DNA from 3 places in the Streptomyces sp. NPDC058576 genome. Region 2 is predicted to be linked to each of the others. Evidence: riboswitches for the same ligand, from Rfam matches in the RefSeq annotation. Region 2 holds a riboswitch; each other region holds the start of a gene.
The links. A riboswitch is a leader RNA that binds a small molecule or an ion and turns the genes downstream of it on or off. The one in region 2 is predicted to bind cyclic di-AMP.
Positions count from the first base shown of each region.

Region 1: it holds a riboswitch for cyclic di-AMP, as region 2 does, so the genes downstream of both, ACFWRV_RS12085 (transglycosylase family protein) here and ACFWRV_RS25120 (peptidoglycan DD-metalloendopeptidase family protein) in region 2, are expected to answer to the same signal.
Region 3: it holds a riboswitch for cyclic di-AMP, as region 2 does, so the genes downstream of both, ACFWRV_RS04770 (NlpC/P60 family protein) here and ACFWRV_RS25120 (peptidoglycan DD-metalloendopeptidase family protein) in region 2, are expected to answer to the same signal.

Region 1 covers NZ_JBHXPF010000012.1:35,690-41,349, reverse strand. The annotation lists gene ACFWRV_RS12100 (nucleoside triphosphate pyrophosphohydrolase) at 1-249, shown strand, start outside; gene ACFWRV_RS12095 (cytochrome P450) at 520-1,845, shown strand; gene ACFWRV_RS12090 (transglycosylase family protein) at 2,033-3,067, shown strand; cyclic di-AMP (ydaO/yuaA leader) riboswitch at 3,355-3,537, shown strand; gene ACFWRV_RS12085 (transglycosylase family protein) at 3,543-4,250, shown strand; gene eno (phosphopyruvate hydratase) at 4,574-5,660, shown strand, end outside.
Region 2 covers NZ_JBHXPF010000040.1:31,280-36,939, reverse strand. The annotation lists gene ACFWRV_RS25130 (STM4011 family radical SAM protein) at 1-326, shown strand, start outside; gene ACFWRV_RS25125 (SGNH/GDSL hydrolase family protein) at 335-1,162, opposite strand; gene ACFWRV_RS25120 (peptidoglycan DD-metalloendopeptidase family protein) at 1,324-2,280, opposite strand; cyclic di-AMP (ydaO/yuaA leader) riboswitch at 2,284-2,444, opposite strand; gene ACFWRV_RS25115 (tyrosine-protein phosphatase) at 2,891-3,703, shown strand; gene ACFWRV_RS25110 (DUF6126 family protein) at 3,723-3,896, opposite strand; gene ACFWRV_RS25105 (helix-turn-helix domain-containing protein) at 3,961-4,569, opposite strand; gene ACFWRV_RS25100 (aspartate aminotransferase family protein) at 4,635-5,660, opposite strand, start outside.
Region 3 covers NZ_JBHXPF010000004.1:107,944-113,603, forward strand. The annotation lists gene pcrA (DNA helicase PcrA) at 1-2,262, opposite strand, end outside; cyclic di-AMP (ydaO/yuaA leader) riboswitch at 2,553-2,719, shown strand; gene ACFWRV_RS04770 (NlpC/P60 family protein) at 2,727-3,914, shown strand; gene ACFWRV_RS04775 (hypothetical protein) at 3,976-4,329, opposite strand; gene ACFWRV_RS04780 (NlpC/P60 family protein) at 4,532-5,611, shown strand; gene ACFWRV_RS04785 (response regulator transcription factor) at 5,627-5,660, opposite strand, start outside.

The DNA.
Region 1 (5,660 bases), on a different contig from region 2:
GGCCAGCCCGGCCTGGCCCTCGCCGCGAAGCTCGGCAGCCGGGTCCGTACGGCCGGCCTCGACGTGCCCCTGCCGACGGGCGGTCCCTCGTCCGACTCCATCGGCTACGAGCTCCTCGCCCTCGCCGTACGCGCCGAGGCGAACGGCGCCGACCCCGAGGCCGCCCTCCGCGCGGCGGCCCGCGCCTACCGCGACGCGATCCTGGCGGCGGAGGGCGGGGCGGGTCAGTACGGTGACACGGTGACCTGAGGGGCCGCGCGGGAGGCGGGGGACGGGACTGCCACCGCGAGCTGGAGGCCCGGGTCCGCGAGGCGCGGCGGGACGGTGGGCTGGTGGTGGCCGGCGCGCCGCTCTCCGGCAGGACCCGGACCTCGTGGGCCGCCCCTACCGCCTTGGGCTGCTCCTGGCCGAGCGTGCGCAGCAGCGGCTGACCAGGGCGGCCGAGGGGGCATCCCTTGCCGCGCCCGCCCTCCCCGCACTCAGTGAGGTCACCGACCCCCCGCCCGATAACGTCAAGGCGTGAACGACAGCCCCGCCCCCGGCACCTCCGAGCCCTCCGCCTGCCCCCACGCCACCCCTGACGAGGCCGCCCCCGAACTCTTCACCTGGGAGTTCGCCACCGACCCCTACCCCGCCTACGCCTGGCTCCGCGAGCACCGCCCCGTGCACCGGACCGCGCTGCCCAGCGGGGTCGAGGCCTGGCTCGTGACGCGGTACGGGGATGCCAAGCAGGCGCTCGCCGACGCGCGGCTCTCCAAGAACCCGGCCAACCACGCCGAGTCGCCGCACGCCAAGGGGAAGACGGGGATCCCGGGGGAGCGCAAGGCGGAGCTGATGACGCATCTGCTCAACATCGACCCGCCGGACCACACCCGGCTGCGCCGGCTCGTGTCCAAGGCGTTCACCCCGCGCCGGGTCGCGGAGTTCGCGCCCCGCGTGCAGGAGCTGACGGACCGGCTCATCGACGGGTTCATCGAGGACGGCAAGGCCGACCTCATCCACGACCTCGCCTTCCCGCTCCCCATCTACGCCATCTGCGACCTGCTCGGCGTCCCGCGCGAGGACCAGGACGACTTCCGGGACTGGGCGGGCATGATGATCCGGCACGGTGGCGGGCCGCGCGGCGGGGTCGCCAGGTCGGTGAAGAAGATGCGCGGCTATCTCGCCGAACTCATCCACCGCAAGAGGGAGGATCCGGGCGACGACCTGATCTCCGGGCTGATCCGGGCCAGCGACCACGGCGAGCACCTCACGGAGAACGAGGCGGCCGCCATGGCGTTCATCCTTCTCTTCGCCGGGTTCGAGACGACGGTCAATCTGATCGGGAACGGGATGTACGCGCTGCTGCGCCACCCCGAGCAGCGCGCCGCGCTGCAGGCTTCCCTGAACGCCGGGGAGAGCGCGCTGCTGACCACCGGGATCGAGGAACTGCTCCGGTTCGACGGGCCGGTCGAGATGGCGACCTGGCGGTACGCCACCGAGGCGCTGACCCTGGGCGGCGAGGAGATCGCCGCCGGGGACCCCGTACTGGTGGTGCTGGCGGCCGCCGACCGCGACCCGGAGCGGTTCACGGATCCGGACACTCTGGACCTCGCACGGCGTGACAATCAGCACCTCGGTTACGGGCACGGCATCCACTACTGCCTGGGGGCGCCGCTGGCCCGTCTGGAAGGGCAGACCGCGCTGGCCACGCTCCTGAGGCGCCTTCCTGACCTGCGACTTGCGGAAGAACCTGCCGATTTGCGCTGGCGCGGCGGGCTCATCATGCGCGGACTGCGCACCCTTCCCGTCGCGTTCGAATCGGGAGGCCGTTCCGAAAAAAGTGACGGACTGTCAACTCTGTGACTTTCACGTGATCTGCGCTGCATCGACTTGTGACACACGTTCGAGTCCCGCTAGGTTCACGGTTCGACGCGTCGGCCGCACCTTGCTCACGCGTCACTTGCGCGCCGACGCAGACACGGAATCCCCACGGAATCCCGCTGCGCGGCGCTCAGGTCACTCGCTTGTCAGTCGCACGGAAGGCATACCCATGGGCTCCGCGAACGGCAGACACCGCCGCCCTCGCCAGGCACCGGCCATCGTCGTCGCCGCAGGCGTGACGGGATCGGCCATCGCCATCCCGCTGCTCGGTGCGAGCGGCGCAACCGCCGCCGAGGCCTCCACCTGGGACCGGGTCGCGGAGTGCGAGAGCGGCGGCATGTGGAGCGCCGACCTCGGCAACGGCTATTACGGCGGGCTCCAGTTCTCGCAGGAGACCTGGTCGGCGTACGGCGGCACGGCGTTCGCGCCCCGCGCCGACCTCGCCAGCCGCTCGCAGCAGATCTCCGTCGCCGAGAAGGTCCTGGACGACCAGGGCCCGAAGGCGTGGCCCAGCTGTGCGGTGATCTCCGGGCTCGCGGTGGACGGCAGCCTGCCCGGCGTCGACCCGGGCACCTCGCCGTCCCCCGACCCGTCCGCCGATCCGTCGGAGGACCCCTCGGCCTCGCCGACGGGCGAGGCGGACGCAACCGGCGAAGCGGATGAATCCGGCAAGTCCGGGGAAACCGATGAGTCCGGCAAGGGTCAGAAGGAGAAGGGCAAGGACAAGGGTGACGGTGCGGGGGAGGAGAGCGATGCTCCGGACTCCTCCGTGACGCCCTCCGACCCGCCGCCCTCCGGCACCCCCGACGCCTCGGACCCCTCCGCCGCCCCCGACGCCTCGAACGGCAAGGGCGGCAAGCACCGCGGCGCCCCCGCGCCCGAGGAGGCCGACGCGGACCGGCGGGACGGCCCCCGCGAATCCGGTCGGCACGCCTCGCGCGGCGACGGCGACGCGCGGGACGGCGACGCGGCGACCGCCGACGGGTACACGGTGCGGGCCGGCGACAACCTCTGGGCGATCGCTGACGCACAGGAACTCCCCCAGGGCTGGAGCGGCCTGTACGAGGCCAACAAGGACCTCCTGGGCTCCGACCCGGACCTGATCCTGCCCGGACAGAACCTGGATCTGGGGCTGGACGGGAGTGCCGGCCAGGCTGCGTCGGAGAGCGGCGAGGAGCCCGCCGGGGCGCCCGTAGCCAACTGATGCAATTCGGGAAAAAGCCCCGAAAGTAGAGGCAGTTAAGAGGCCTATGTCCACTTTGCGTAAGTGAGACATGGGTCTCTTTGCTTCAACTCGTGCGTCTCGCCCGGCCGATCCGGGCGAATCACCCCCGACCTGCGGAAACGACCCGCCGACCACCGCGAGTTCGGGCTGATTGCCCCCTATGTCCATCTTTGAATGTCGGGGTTGCCTGTGTTTACGGTCTAACCGCTCGCACCGCGGGCCCCGTCGACCGTCACGCCGAATCCTGCCGTCGGTCGAAGGGAACAGACGCGTAAGCGCCGTAGGCAGGAGCGGGGGACCCAGGTAAGCCGCCGGGTCCGGACGCCTCGTCGAGAAGACGGGGACGTACGGGACCGGCTAGGGGTGAAGTCGTGCGCAAGACCGCGCGACCGGGCAACTCATCAGCCCGAACCCGACAGCTCACCTCGTAGGCGTCGGTGAGGAGATTCGTTCCATGCTGCTGAACAGCAAGGGCAAGCACCGCCGCCCGTCCAAGGTCACCCGTATCGCCACCCTCGCGGGTGTCGCCGGTGCCGCCGTCGCCGTCCCGCTGATGGGCGCGACCAACGCCTCCGCCGCCTCCGTCGAGACCTGGGACGCCGTCGCCCAGTGCGAGTCCGGCGGCAACTGGTCCATCAACACCGGCAACGGCTACTACGGCGGACTGCAGTTCTCGCAGTCCAGCTGGGCCGCCGCCGGTGGTACGCAGTACGCCTCGCGCGCCGACCTGGCCTCCAAGGACCAGCAGATCGCCGCCGCCGAGAAGCTTCTCGACCTGCAGGGCCCGGGCGCCTGGGCCTGCGCCGGCGCCGGCGGCCTCACCAACGACGGTGTGGACCCGGGCGTGAACCCCGGCGGCTCCGGCCAGTCCGAGAGCAAGCCCGAGCAGGCGCAGCCCGAGCGCCAGGCCGAGCAGCCCACCACGCGCAGCGAGCAGCGCGAGGCCCCCGAGGCCGAGAGCAAGAAGACCGTCACCACCCCGACCGGCGAGAAGGTCCAGAAGGGCGACGGCGAGTACAAGGTCAAGGCCGGCGACACCCTGAGCAAGATCGCCGACAAGGAAGGTGTCAAGGGCGGCTGGAGCAAGCTCTTCAAGCTCAACGACGACATCGTCAAGGAAGCGGACCTGATCTTCCCGGGTCAGCAGCTCCACCTGAAGTAATCGCCGTCTCTCCTCCCCGGAGGGGAAGGGTCCGGCGGCACTTCCCCTCGCACGGCTTCCCGGCCCGGCGCGCTCTTCCCCCCAGCGCGTCGGGCCGGGTTCTGCGTGAGCGGCAGGCGTCCGGAGGTCCGCATGTGTTCACCTCTTGGTGTTACCGCTCAGTAGATTTCTAGAGTTTTGTCCCGTGATGCAGGTTCTTGGGTCCTTTTTCGTCCCAGGAGGCGGGCGGTCGGCCGGCCGACGCGGCCGGGCCGGATAGGCTCGTGTCGCAAGGCCACAGTGACCCTGCACAACCAGTGTCAGATCCCAGAAGGAGATGCCTCGTGCCGTCCATCGACGTCGTCGTAGCCAGGGAAATCCTCGACTCCCGGGGCAACCCCACGGTCGAGGTCGAGGTTGGCCTCGACGACGGCAGCACGGGTCGTGCTGCCGTTCCGTCCGGCGCCTCCACCGGTGCGTTCGAGGCTGTTGAGCTTCGCGACGGTGACCCCAACCGCTACCAGGGCAAGGGCGTCGAGAAGGCCGTCCTCGCCGTCATCGAGCAGATCGGCCCGGAGCTCGTCGGGTACGACGCCACCGAGCAGCGCCTCATCGACCAGGCGATGTTCGACCTGGACGCCACCGAGAACAAGGCCTCGCTCGGCGCGAACGCCATCCTCGGCGTCTCGCTGGCCGTCGCGCACGCCGCCTCCGAGGCGTCCGACCTGCCGCTCTTCCGCTACCTCGGCGGCCCGAACGCGCACCTGCTGCCCGTTCCGATGATGAACATCCTGAACGGCGGCTCGCACGCCGACTCCAACGTGGACATCCAGGAGTTCATGATCGCGCCGATCGGCGCGGAGTCCTTCTCCGAGGCCCTGCGCTGGGGCGCGGAGATCTACCACACGCTGAAGAAGGTCCTCAAGACCAAGGGCCTGTCCACCGGACTCGGCGACGAGGGCGGCTTCGCCCCGAACCTGGAGTCCAACCGCGCCGCCCTGGACCTCATCGTCGAGGCCATCACCGAGGCCGGTTACGTCCCGGGCCGTGACGTGGCACTCGCGCTCGACGTCGCCGCGTCCGAGTTCTACAAGGACGGTGTCTACGAGTTCGAGGGCAAGTCCCGCTCGGCCGCCGAGATGACCGAGTACTACGAGGAGCTCGTCTCCGCGTACCCGCTGGTCTCCATCGAGGACCCGCTGTACGAGGACGACTGGGCCGGCTGGAAGGTCATCACCGACCGCATCGGCTCCAAGGTGCAGATCGTCGGCGACGACCTCTTCGTCACCAACCCCGAGCGCCTGGCCCGCGGCATCGAGGAGGGCTCCGCCAACGCCCTGCTCGTGAAGGTCAACCAGATCGGTTCGCTGACCGAGACCCTGGACGCCGTCGAGCTGGCCCAGCGCAACGGCTTCAAGTGCATGATGTCGC
Region 2 (5,660 bases):
GCTCGGCGGGGCTGCCCTGCCGGACGGGCGAGTCGGTGATCTCGGTCGACGGGGACGGCACGGTGCGGCGCTGTCACTTCGTCACGGCGGAGCTGGGCAATCTCTACGACGGCAGCTACCGCCGGGCGCTCGGCCCGCGGGCCTGTCCGCTCGCCGTCTGCGACTGCCACATCGGCTATGTGCATCTGGAGTCGCTGCCGCTGTACGACGTGTTCGCGGGCGGCGTCCTGGAGCGGATACCCGCCGGGTACGGCACGGGCACGCCGCCGGACGGGCTCGTCGTGCCGAACCCGTCCCGGCGTGCGCTTCCGCTGCTGGAGCCCTGAGGGGCCCGCTAGAGCGGCAGCAGGTCCGGGCGCTTCGCCGCGACGTGGTCCCCGGAGGACTCGCCGCGCAGCCGCCGGCCGATCCAGGGCACCAGGTATTCGCGGGCCCACTGGATGTTGTCGCGCCGCTCGTCGAAGGGACGGCGCAGGGCCTGCGGCGGCCAGGGCTGGTCCGGGTCGGCGGGCACGTCGTGGCCGAGGACCTGGGCGGCGCGCAGCGCGACCCGGGTGTGGCCCTCGGGCGACAGGTGCAGCCGGTCGGCGTCCCACGCGCGCCGGTCCTGGACGGACCGCAGCGACCACAGGTCCAGCACGGGGCACCGGTAGCGGTCGGCGATGGCCCGCAGATGGACGTTGTACGTGGCGATCTTGCCGCGCATGTGGCGCAGCACCGGAACGCCCCGGGTGTCGAAGCCGGTGGTGACCATGACCGTGCCGACGGCGTTGCTCAGGTCGGCGACGGCCCGCTCGAAGCGTTCGGCGAGATCGTCGGGGTCGGTGCCGGGCCGGATGATGTCGTTGCCGCCCGCGCAGAAGCTGACCAGGTCGGGAGCCAGTTCCTTGGCGCGCGGGATCTGCTCCTCGACGATCTGGTCGAGGAGACGTCCTCGTACGGCGAGATTGGCGTAGCGGAAGTCCCCGTGGGGTGAGTACTCGGGGCCGGTCGCCCCGTCGGGGGCCGGGAGCCGGTCGGCGAGGAGCACCGCGAAGCGGTCCGCCCAGCCGAGATAGGTCCCGCCGGGGCCGGGGTCGCCGACGCCCTCGGTGAAACTGTCGCCAATCGCCGCGTACGACCCGATGATGTGCTGCTGGTTGTTTCTCGAATCGTCTGCCACAACCACGTATCCTGCATCGTTCGATGTGACCTACGCGACCGTAATACGGGGTTGACGGGTGGTGAGATAGACCACCCGGTCAGTTTTTGGTAAAGCCGGAATAAAGAGAGGGGCGGTACGCCGCCGCGCACCGCCCCTCGGACACTTCTCGTCGTGCTGGGTCAGACGGAGACGCCGTGCTGACGGAGGTACGCGACGGGGTCGACGTCCGAGCCGTAGCTCGGGCCGGTGCGGACCTCGAAGTGGAGGTGCGGGCCGGTGGAGTTGCCGGTGGAGCCGGAGAGGCCTATCTGCTGTCCGCCGGTGACGGTCTGGCCGACCGAGACGTTCAGCGAGGACTGGTGGGCGTACTGGGAGTACATGCCGTCCTCGTGCTGGATGACGACCTCGTTGCCGTACGAGCCGCTGTTGCCGGCCGAGACCACGGTGCCCGGGCCGATGGCGAGGACGGGGGTGCCGGAGGCGGCCTGGAAGTCCGAGCCGGTGTGGTAGCCGCTGGACCAGCTGGCGCCGGAAGCGCGGTACTGGGTGGTGACGTTGGCGTTGGCCAGCGGGGCGGACCAGCCGGAGCCGGTGGCCTCGGAGGAGCCGGTCTGAGCCGAGTCGCCGGAGCCCTCGGAGTCGTCGGCGGAGATCGTGTCGCCCTTCGGGGCTTCCTTCGGCGCGGCCTTCGGGGCCGGTTCGGCCTTCTTCGGGGCGGCCTTGGGGGCCGCGGACTTCTCGGCCGGAGCGGAGCCCTTGGCGCCGAGGGTCAGCTTCATGCCCGGGTGGATCAGGCCGGGGTCGTCGCCGACGGTGGAGCGGTTGTCCTGGTAGAGCTTCTCCCACCCGCCCTTGAGCTGGTGCTCGGCGGCGATCTTCGACAGGTAGTCGCCGGAGACGACGGCGTACGTCTTCGGGGCGGCCTTCGACGCGGCGGGGGCGGCGGCCGGAGCGGTGTGCGCGGCGGCGACCGAGGCGGCGGCCGGCTTCGCGGCCGGGGCGGCCTGGTCCGCGGCGTTCGCGGCGGTGGCGCCGATGAGCGGGAGGGCGAGTGCGGCGCCGCCGGTACCTGCGGCGAGGACGCCGCGGGAGATCGGGCCGGACTTGGGACGACGGTGCTTACCCTTTGCGGGCATGGGGAAGTTCCTCTCCGGCGCCTGCGAGGTGAGCTGTCGGGTTCGGGCTGGAGATGCCCGGTCGCGTTGCGGCGACTTCACCCCTAGCCGGTCCGGATCACTCCGGATCGGCGGCTTACCTGGTTCCCCCGCTCCTGCCACACGTGAGTGGGTGGGTGCGAATTCCGGGCGGCGGCAGGATTAGGCGATCCGTCCGGATTGACGGTGACCGTAAACCGGTCAGGACGGGCGGAACAAGCCATCGGTTGCGCGCCGGAATCATCGATTCGATATCGCTCCGGATTTCCGGTCACACTCCGTGGATTACGGATCTTGGATTTCCGTACGGGCAACGGGAATGCCTCGGGACGCGCTCACCACGGACCGTCACGGATATGATCCCGCTCACCTCCGGAATACCATCTCCCCCATTAGCGGGGCATGTTCTGCGAAATGCACCAATACGGACATGCTGTGGGCGGCACTCCTGACGCCGCGTCAGGCAGGACCGCCCGGCACTCCGCACCGGGGAGGCAACCGTGATGATTTTCCGCCGAATCGATGTCGTATCGTCACGGGAGCGCCCTCGCCGGCGAGCCGCGCCGACGCCAGAGATCACAGAGGAGCCCCCGTGACGCAGCAGGTGCCGCAGGTCCCGCCGACAGAGACCGCGCTGAGCGGAGTCCGCAACTTCCGCGACGTGGGCGGGCTCCCCACCACGGACGGGCGGCACACCGCCTTCGGACGGCTCTACCGCAGCGGCCACCTGGCGCACGCCACCGCCGAGGACGCGGTCTTCCTCGGCGGGCTGGGACTGCATACGATCTTCGACTTCCGCCACTCCGCCGACCACCGGCTCGACGGGTACGACATCGAGCTGGCCGGTGTCCGCAATGTCAGCATTCCGCTCTCGGACCCGGCCGACGGCGCGGAGTTCTGGCGGCTGGTGGGCGACGGGAACATCGAGCAGCTGCGCTCGGTCCTCGCGGACGGCAAGGGCGTCGACCGCATGATCCGGATGTACCGCGCGACGATCGAGGACCGCACCGCCGAGCACAGCCGCGTCCTGCACGCCCTGGCCGAGGACAGCGTCCCGGCGCTGATGCACTGCGCGGCGGGCAAGGACCGGGCCGGCCTCTCGATCGCGGTCGCCCTGCTGGCGGTCGGGGTCCGGCCGGAGGCGATCGAGGAGGACTACCTCAAGTCCAACGACCTCCACCGCCGGTACAAGGTGAAGCGCACCGACACGTCCCGGGCCGGTATGTCGCCCGAGGTGATGGAGCTGCTGGACCCGCTCTTCGGGGCGCGGCCCGCCTACCTCGCGGCGGCCTTCACAGCCATCGAGGAGAACTGGGGAACGACGGACCGCTACCTGTCCGAAGGACTGAAGGTCTCCCCCGAGACCCGCGAGCGGCTGCGCGAGCGCCTGCTCGACCAGGGCTGACCCCTCCGGCGGAGTGCCGTCACTTGCTCCCGGCCACCACGAAGAGCAGGTAGAGGAAGGCCGCGATCACGTGGCCCGCCACCAGGTAGGCGAAGAGCCGGATGACGACTCCGCGCGGCATCCGCTTCTCCTGCGGGTCCTCGTTCGCGCGGCGTCCGGGGCCCAGGGGGTCATAGTGTTCGGAATCGGACATGACGGTCCTCTCTGTCGGCCTGGCGGCCGGTGGAGCGAAGGATGGAGCCGGCGGGGACGGCCGGTCAGCGCACGCGCAGGCCGCTGCCGAGACAGAGCTCCGCGGCGGGGCTCTGCAGCAGGGAGTGGACGAAGAGCAGCTCCGCGCCGCAGCGGTCGACGGCCGCGATCCGGTGCGGGGTGAGGGAGTCGAAGTGGGCGCTGTCGCCGGGTTCGAGGTCGTGGACGGTGTCGCCGAGGCCGACCCGCAGCCGGCCCTCCAGAACGTACAGCCACTCCTCGCCGGGGTGGACCCGGACCAGGTCGCCCTGGGCCCCGTACGGGACACGCACCCGCAGCGCCTGCATCGCGCGGCCGGAGCCACCCGCCTGCCGGTACATCCAGCCGTCGGCCTCCGCCCCCTCGAAGCCACCGCCGCGGATGATCGCGTCCCGTTCGGGCGGCTGCTCGCCGAGCAGCTCGGAGACCGTCGTACCGTAGATGCGGGCGAGCCCCAGCAGCATGGGCAGCGAGGGCTGCCTGCGGCCGGTCTCCAGCCGGGAGAGATGGGCCGGGGAGAGTCCGGCCCGGCCGGCGGCGGTCTCCAGGGTGAGACCACGGGCGCGGCGCAGGTCGCGCAGTCGGGGTGCGACGCCGGGGAGCTCGTCCGGCACCCCTTCGTCCGGAGGGTTCATGCCTCTATTGGGCCAGGACCTTTCCTCCGAGGCAAATAACTTGCCTCGGAGGCAAACCGGGTCCGTCAGCGGTTGGCCACGGCCTGTCTGACCAGCGTCCGGCCGAAGTCCCACATCAGGCCGCCGCCGCTGTGCGCGTCCTCCATGACGTCGGTGAACGCCGTCACGAAGCGGTCCACCTCCGCGTCCCCGATGACCAGCGGCGGGATGAGCTTGATCACTTCCAGGTGGTCGCCGGAGACCTGCGTGAGAATCCGGTGCTTCTGGAGCAGCGGCACCACGACCATCTGGGCGAAGAGCCCCTTGCGGGCCGCCTGGAGCATGGTCCAGCGGCTGCGGAGTTTCAGCGACGACGGCCGGCCGAACTCGATGCCGATCATCAGCCCGCGGCCACGCACCTCGTGCAGCAGCTCGTAGCGGTCCACCAGGGCCGCCAGCCGCTCGCGCAGCAGGTCGCCGGTGCGCCGGGCGTTCGCGACGGTCTCCTCGTCCTCCATCACCGTCAGGACGGCGAGCCCGGCCGCCATCGCCTGGGCGTTGGAGCCGAAGCTCGCGGAGTGGACGAGGACCCGGTCCATCGAGGAGTAGACCTTGCGGAAGATCCAGTCCTTGCCGAGGGTCGCGCCGACGGGCACATAGCCGCCGGAGAGCGCCTTGGCCACGCACACCAGATCGGGCTCCACACCGTCCTCGTGCTGGTAGGCGTAGAAGTCCCCGGTCCGGCCCAGACCGGTCTGCACCTCGTCGGCGATCAGGAGCGCCTTGTGCCGGTGCAGCAGTTCCTGTGCCTGGCGCAGATAGCCCGGCGGCGCGGCGTGCACCCCCTTGCCCTGGATCGGCTCGACGACCAGGGCCGCGACGTCGCCCCGCTTCAGCTCGCGGCGCAGTGCGTCCAGGTCGCCGAGCGGGACGGCCGTGTCGGGGAGCAGCGGCGCGAAGCCGTCGCGGAAGCCGCTCTCCCCGTTGACGGACAGCGAGCCCGTGGTGAGCCCGTGGAAGGCGTGGTCGCAGTAGAGGACCCTGGGCTTCCCCGTGGCGTACCGGGCGAACTTCAGCGCCGTCTCGACCGCCTCCGTGCCGCTGTTCCCGAA
Region 3 (5,660 bases), on a different contig from region 2:
GCCGCGCCGGGTCGCGAAGCCCGAGGGGCCGGAGCGGGAGCGGGAGGAGGAGAGCGAGGACGTGATGCCGGAGGTGGGCCCGGCGGGGGCGGCCATCGGGCCCTTGCGCTTCCAGTCCAGGTGCGCTTCCGGGATCTCCTCCAGGAAGCGCGAGGGCGGGTTGTACGAGGGCTGGCCCCAGGCGCTGCGCATCGCGGCCCGGGTCAGATAGAGCCGTTCGCGGGCGCGGGTGATGCCGACGTACGCGAGGCGGCGCTCCTCCTCCAGCTCCTTGGTCTGGCCGAGGGCCCGCATGTGCGGGAAGACGCCGTCCTCCATGCCGGTGAGGAAGACGACCGGGAACTCCAGGCCCTTCGCCGTGTGCAGGGTCATCAGCGTGATGACGCCGGAGCCGTCCTCGTCCTCGTCGGGGATCTGGTCGGAGTCCGCGACGAGCGCGACCTTCTCCAGGAACTCCGCGAGCGTGCCCGCGCCTTCCTCGTCGCCGCGCTCCTGCTCGAATTCGAGGGCGACGGCGGCGAGTTCCTGGAGGTTCTCGATGCGGGTCTCGTCCTGCGGGTCGGTGGAGGCCTGGAGTTCGGCGAGATAGCCGGTGCGCTCCAGGACCGCTTCCAGCACGACGGCGGGCCCGGCGCCGGACTCGACGATCGTGCGCAGCTCCTCCATCAGCGTGTTGAAGCGCTTGACGGCGTTGGACGAGCGGGCGGCCATGCCGTACGCCTCGTCGACGCGGCGCAGGGCCTGCGGGAAGGAGATCTTCTCGCGCAGCGACAGGGCGTCGATCATGGCTTCGGCGCGGTCGCCGATGCCGCGCTTGGGGACGTTGAGGATGCGGCGCAGCGGGACGGTGTCCTCGGGGTTGGCGAGGACCCGGAGGTAGGCCAGGACGTCCCGGACCTCCTTGCGCTCGTAGAAGCGCACGCCGCCGACGACCTTGTAGGGCAGGCCGACGCGGATGAAGATCTCTTCGAAGACACGGGACTGGGCGTTGGTGCGGTAGAAGACGGCGACGTCGCCCGCCTTGGCGTCGCCCGCGTCGGTCAGCCGGTCGATCTCGTCGGCGACGAACTGCGCCTCGTCGTGCTCGGTGTCGGCGACATAGCCGGTGATGCGGGCGCCGGAGCCGGCGTTGGTCCAGAGGTTCTTGGGGCGGCGGCTCTCGTTGCGCTCGATGACGGCGTTGGCGGCGGAGAGGATCGTCTGGGTGGAGCGGTAGTTCTGCTCCAGCAGGATCGTCGTCGCGCTCGGGTAGTCCTCCTCGAACTGGAGGATGTTGCGGATGGTCGCGCCCCGGAAGGCGTAGATCGACTGGTCCGCGTCACCCACCACGCACAGCTCGGCGGGGGCGTCGGCCTCGCCGGCCGGGCCGACCAGCTCACGGACCAGGGTGTACTGGGCATGGTTGGTGTCCTGGTACTCGTCGACGAGGACGTGGCGGAAGCGGCGGCGGTAGTGCTCGGCGACGTCCGGGAAGGCCTGGAGGAGGTGGACCGTCGTCATGATGATGTCGTCGAAGTCCAGGGCGTTGGCCTCGCGCAGCCGGGCCTGGTAGAGCGCGTAGGCCTGGGCGAGGGTCTTCTCGAAGCCGTCGGCGGCCTGTCCGGCGAAGGTCTCCTCGTCGATGAGCTCGTTCTTGAGGTTGGAGACCTTGGCGGTGAAGGACTTCGGCGGGTAGCGCTTGGGGTCCAGGTCGAGATCGCGGCAGACCAGGGCCATCAGGCGCTTGGAGTCGGCGGCGTCGTAGATCGAGAACGACGAGGTGAAGCCGAGCTTCTTCGACTCGCGGCGCAGGATGCGGACGCACGCGCTGTGGAAGGTCATGACCCACATGGCGTTGGCGCGCGGGCCCACCAGCTGCTCGACGCGCTCCTTCATCTCGCCGGCGGCCTTGTTGGTGAAGGTGATCGCGAGGATCTGCCCGGGGTGCGTCCCGCGCTCGGCCAGCAGGTGGGCGATGCGATGGGTGAGCACCCGGGTCTTGCCCGAGCCGGCCCCGGCGACGATGAGCAGCGGGGATCCGGCGTGCACGACGGCGGCGCGCTGCTCGGTGTTCAGCCCGTCGAGCAGCGCGGCGGAGTCGATCACCGGGCGCGGGTGACCGTCGCGGTAGTAACCGTCCCGGGGTGGCGGGGGCGCGTCGTAGACGCCCTCGAAGAGTCCCTCCGGCACCGCTTCGGGCGCGTGGTCCTCGGGGGGCGGCGGGGGGCCGTCCTCCGCGGGCTGGAGGCCGGTCAGGAAATTGTCGTCAAAGAGGCTGCTCATCGCCTCCCGAGTCTAGGCGGCCGGACTGACAACCTTCCGCCGAAGCCCAGAAGCGGTCGGAAGCGGGCTCCGGCACCGCCCGCCGACACGCCCGTACCGGGTACGCACGGAGAACGGACGTCCACGTTCCGTGAAGGAGCACCCGGTCGGAGGGGGTGAGGGCGGCCCGATCCGGAAAGGTCACGAAAATGTATCGGGCATATCGCTCATCGTCCTTCCCAGCGGCGGGGCGCTTTGGCTAGCGTGCTCGGTCAGGTGATCCGTACCTCCCTGAGGCGAACCGCGCCTAACGGACACCTCTGCCGAATCCGTCCTGCCCTCCAGGCAGTTCGGAACCGGGGACCCACACGCAGAACCGGGGTGAATCGGTCCGTGAGCCCGTATCCGGACCGTAGGACAGCCTTCCGTTCCGTCCGAACCCGACAGCTAACCCGGTAGGCGGTCCACGGAAGGAGATGCCGGTCTTGGCATCGCATCGCAAGCCGCGCACGAAGGTGCGCACCACCACCCCTGCCGTCGGGCTGACGACGGCCGCGCTGGCCTCCGTGACGCTTCTCTCCACGCAGAGCGCCACGGCCGCGCCCGCGGAGCCGAAGCCCGCCATCGAGGAAGTCCAGAAGAAGGTCGACGCCCTGTACCGGCAGGCGGGCACCGCGACCCAGGAGTACAACCGGGCCAAGTCCGCCTCCGCGTCCCAGCAGAAGAAGGTCGACACGCTGCTCTCGGACGTGGCGAAGCGGACCGAGAAGATCAACGAGGCGCGCCGGGCGCTGGGCTCCTACGCGGCGGCCCAGTACCGCAACGGCGGCATCGCGCCCACGGCGACGTTCTTCCTGGCGGACGACCCGCAGGGGTACTTCGACCAGAGCCGGCTGATGGACCGGGCGACGGAGCGGCAGCAGCGGGCCGTCGCCGAGTTCCGCACGCAGCAGGCCTCGGCGGCGAAGAAGCGCGCGGAGGCGGTGAAGAGCCTGGAGACCCTCACCGAGACGCAGGCCACGCTCGCCTCCAGCAAGAAGGACGTGCAGGCCAAGCTCACCGAGGCCCGCGGCCTGCTCTCCCGGCTGACCGCCGAGGAGAAGGCGCGGCTGGCGGAGCTGGAGCGCAAGAAGGAGGCCGAGGCCAAGGAGAAGGCGGCGAAGCTGGCCGCCCGCCAGGCCGCCGAGGCGAAGGAGAGGGCCGAGGCGGAGGAGAAGGCCCGCGAGGAGGCCGCGAAGGAGTCCGGCGGCGGTTCGGGCACGGGCCCCGGTTCCGGTACGGGCACGGGTTCCGGCTCCGGCTCCGGTACGGGCAGCGGTTACGCCGCCAAGGCGGAGAAGGTGCTGGCCTTCGCCCGCGCCCAGATCGGGAAGCCGTACGTGTGGGGGGCGTCGGGCCCCTCCAGTTTCGACTGCTCGGGGCTGACGCAGGCGGCCTGGCGGGAGGCGGGTGTGACGCTGCCCCGGACGACCTGGGACCAGGTCGAGGTCGGGACCCGGGTCGCCACGTCCGATCTGCTTCCCGGGGATCTGGTCTTCTTCTACGACGACATCAGCCACGTCGGCATCTACAAGGGCGACGGGATGATGATCCACGCCCCGAAGCCGGGTGCGAACGTGCGCGAGGAGTCGATCTACTACATGCCGATCTACGGGAGCGTGCGCCCGGCGTAGTCACGCGTGCGGGGCCGGGGGCGGGCCGTGAGCGGCCGCCCCCGGAGACCCTGGGCCGGTCTCAGGTCCAGACCGTGGCGATGAAGATGTTGACGACCGTCAGCCCGCCGACGGCGATGAACGCGCCCTTGTCGACCTTCTCCTCGTCCCGCTTGACGTAGACGAGGGCGAGGATCACGACCAGCAGCGCCAGCTTGATGCCGATCTTGACGTTGTTCACGGCCTGGTCGTCGGCCTGGTTGAGGCCGACGAGGGCGACGCCGGTGACGAGCATGGTCAGAGCTCCGTGGAGCATGGCCGGGCCGAAGCGGGCGGTGCCCTCTCCCATGGCCTTCATCTGCGTCAGGAAGCCGCCCAGCAGGGAGGCGATGCCGATGATGTGCAGGGCGACGAAGACATTGATGAGTACGTCCATGGCTCGGGAGCCTAGCCATGGCCAAAGGTGGACCTGTCAGTGAGGCAAGCCTTCCTTGAGCGCTTCGGTCATCGGTGACCGGCGAAACGTCACATCAGGGCAATAGCTGTCATGGCGACTCTTTTCTCCGCGCCGGGATTAGCGTCCATCCCGGACCCGCCGCCATCCCCGGTGGGCAGCCGACAGGAAGGATGCCGCCCCCGTGGCAGCGCACCGCAGGTCAGCTCACCGAAAACCCAAGCAGCGCCCGCTCACCGGCCCTGCTGCCCGCACCGCCGCCACCCTGGCGCTCGCCGGGGCCGCCACCGCCGGCTCGGTCACCGGGGCGGGCGCGGCCCCCGCCGAACCGGCCCCCACCGCCGCCCAGGTCAAGGCGAAGGTCGACCGGCTCTACCACGACGCCGAGGTCGCCACCGAGAAGTACAACGGGGCGAAGGAGAAGGCGGCCACCGCCACCCGCACCGTCGAGGCCCTGACCGACGAGGCCGCCCGACGCACCGACCGTCTCAACACCGCCCGGCACGCGCTCGGTTCGCTGGCCACCGCGCAGTACCGCTCCGGCACCCTCGACCCGGCCCTGCAACTGGCGCTCTCCTCCGACCCCGACGCCTATCTGGAACGCGCCTCCTACCTCGACCGGGCGGGCGACCGGCAGAGCGGCCTGCTGCGGAACATCAAGCGGCAGGTCTCCCAGATCACCCGCGTCAAGGCCCGCGCCGACCAGGAGAACGAACGCCTCGCCGCCCGCCGCGCCGAACTGCACGAGCACCGCACGGCGATCCGCACGAAACTGGCCGACGCCCGGAAGCTGCTGGACACGCTGACCGTCGCCGAGCGCGCCGACTTCGATCGCGTCGCCGACGCCCGGCACGGCGGCGGCCCGGCCCACGCCGACCGCTCCACGGTCCGCGGCGGCCCGGCCGCGGCCCCCGGCTCCCGAGCCGGACAGGCCATCGCCTTCGCCCACGGCGCGATCGGCAAGCCGTACGTCTGGGGCGCGACCGGCCCGAACGCCTTCGACTGCTCGGGCCTGACCCAGGCGGCCTGGAGGGCGGCCGGCGTCAGCCTGCCCCGCACCACCTACACCCAGATCAACGCCGGACAGCGGATCCCGCGCTCCCGACTGGCCCCGGGAGACCTGGTGTTCTTCTACTCCGGGATCAGCCATGTCGGCCTCTACATCGGCGACGGCCGGATGATCCACGCCCCGCGCCCGGGAGCACCGGTCCGCATCGCGCCCGTCGACCAGATGCCGTTCGCGGGCGCGACCCGGGTGGCGTAGCAGCGGGCTCGGGGCTCAGACGAGCCGTCGCGCCGTCGCCCAGCGGGTC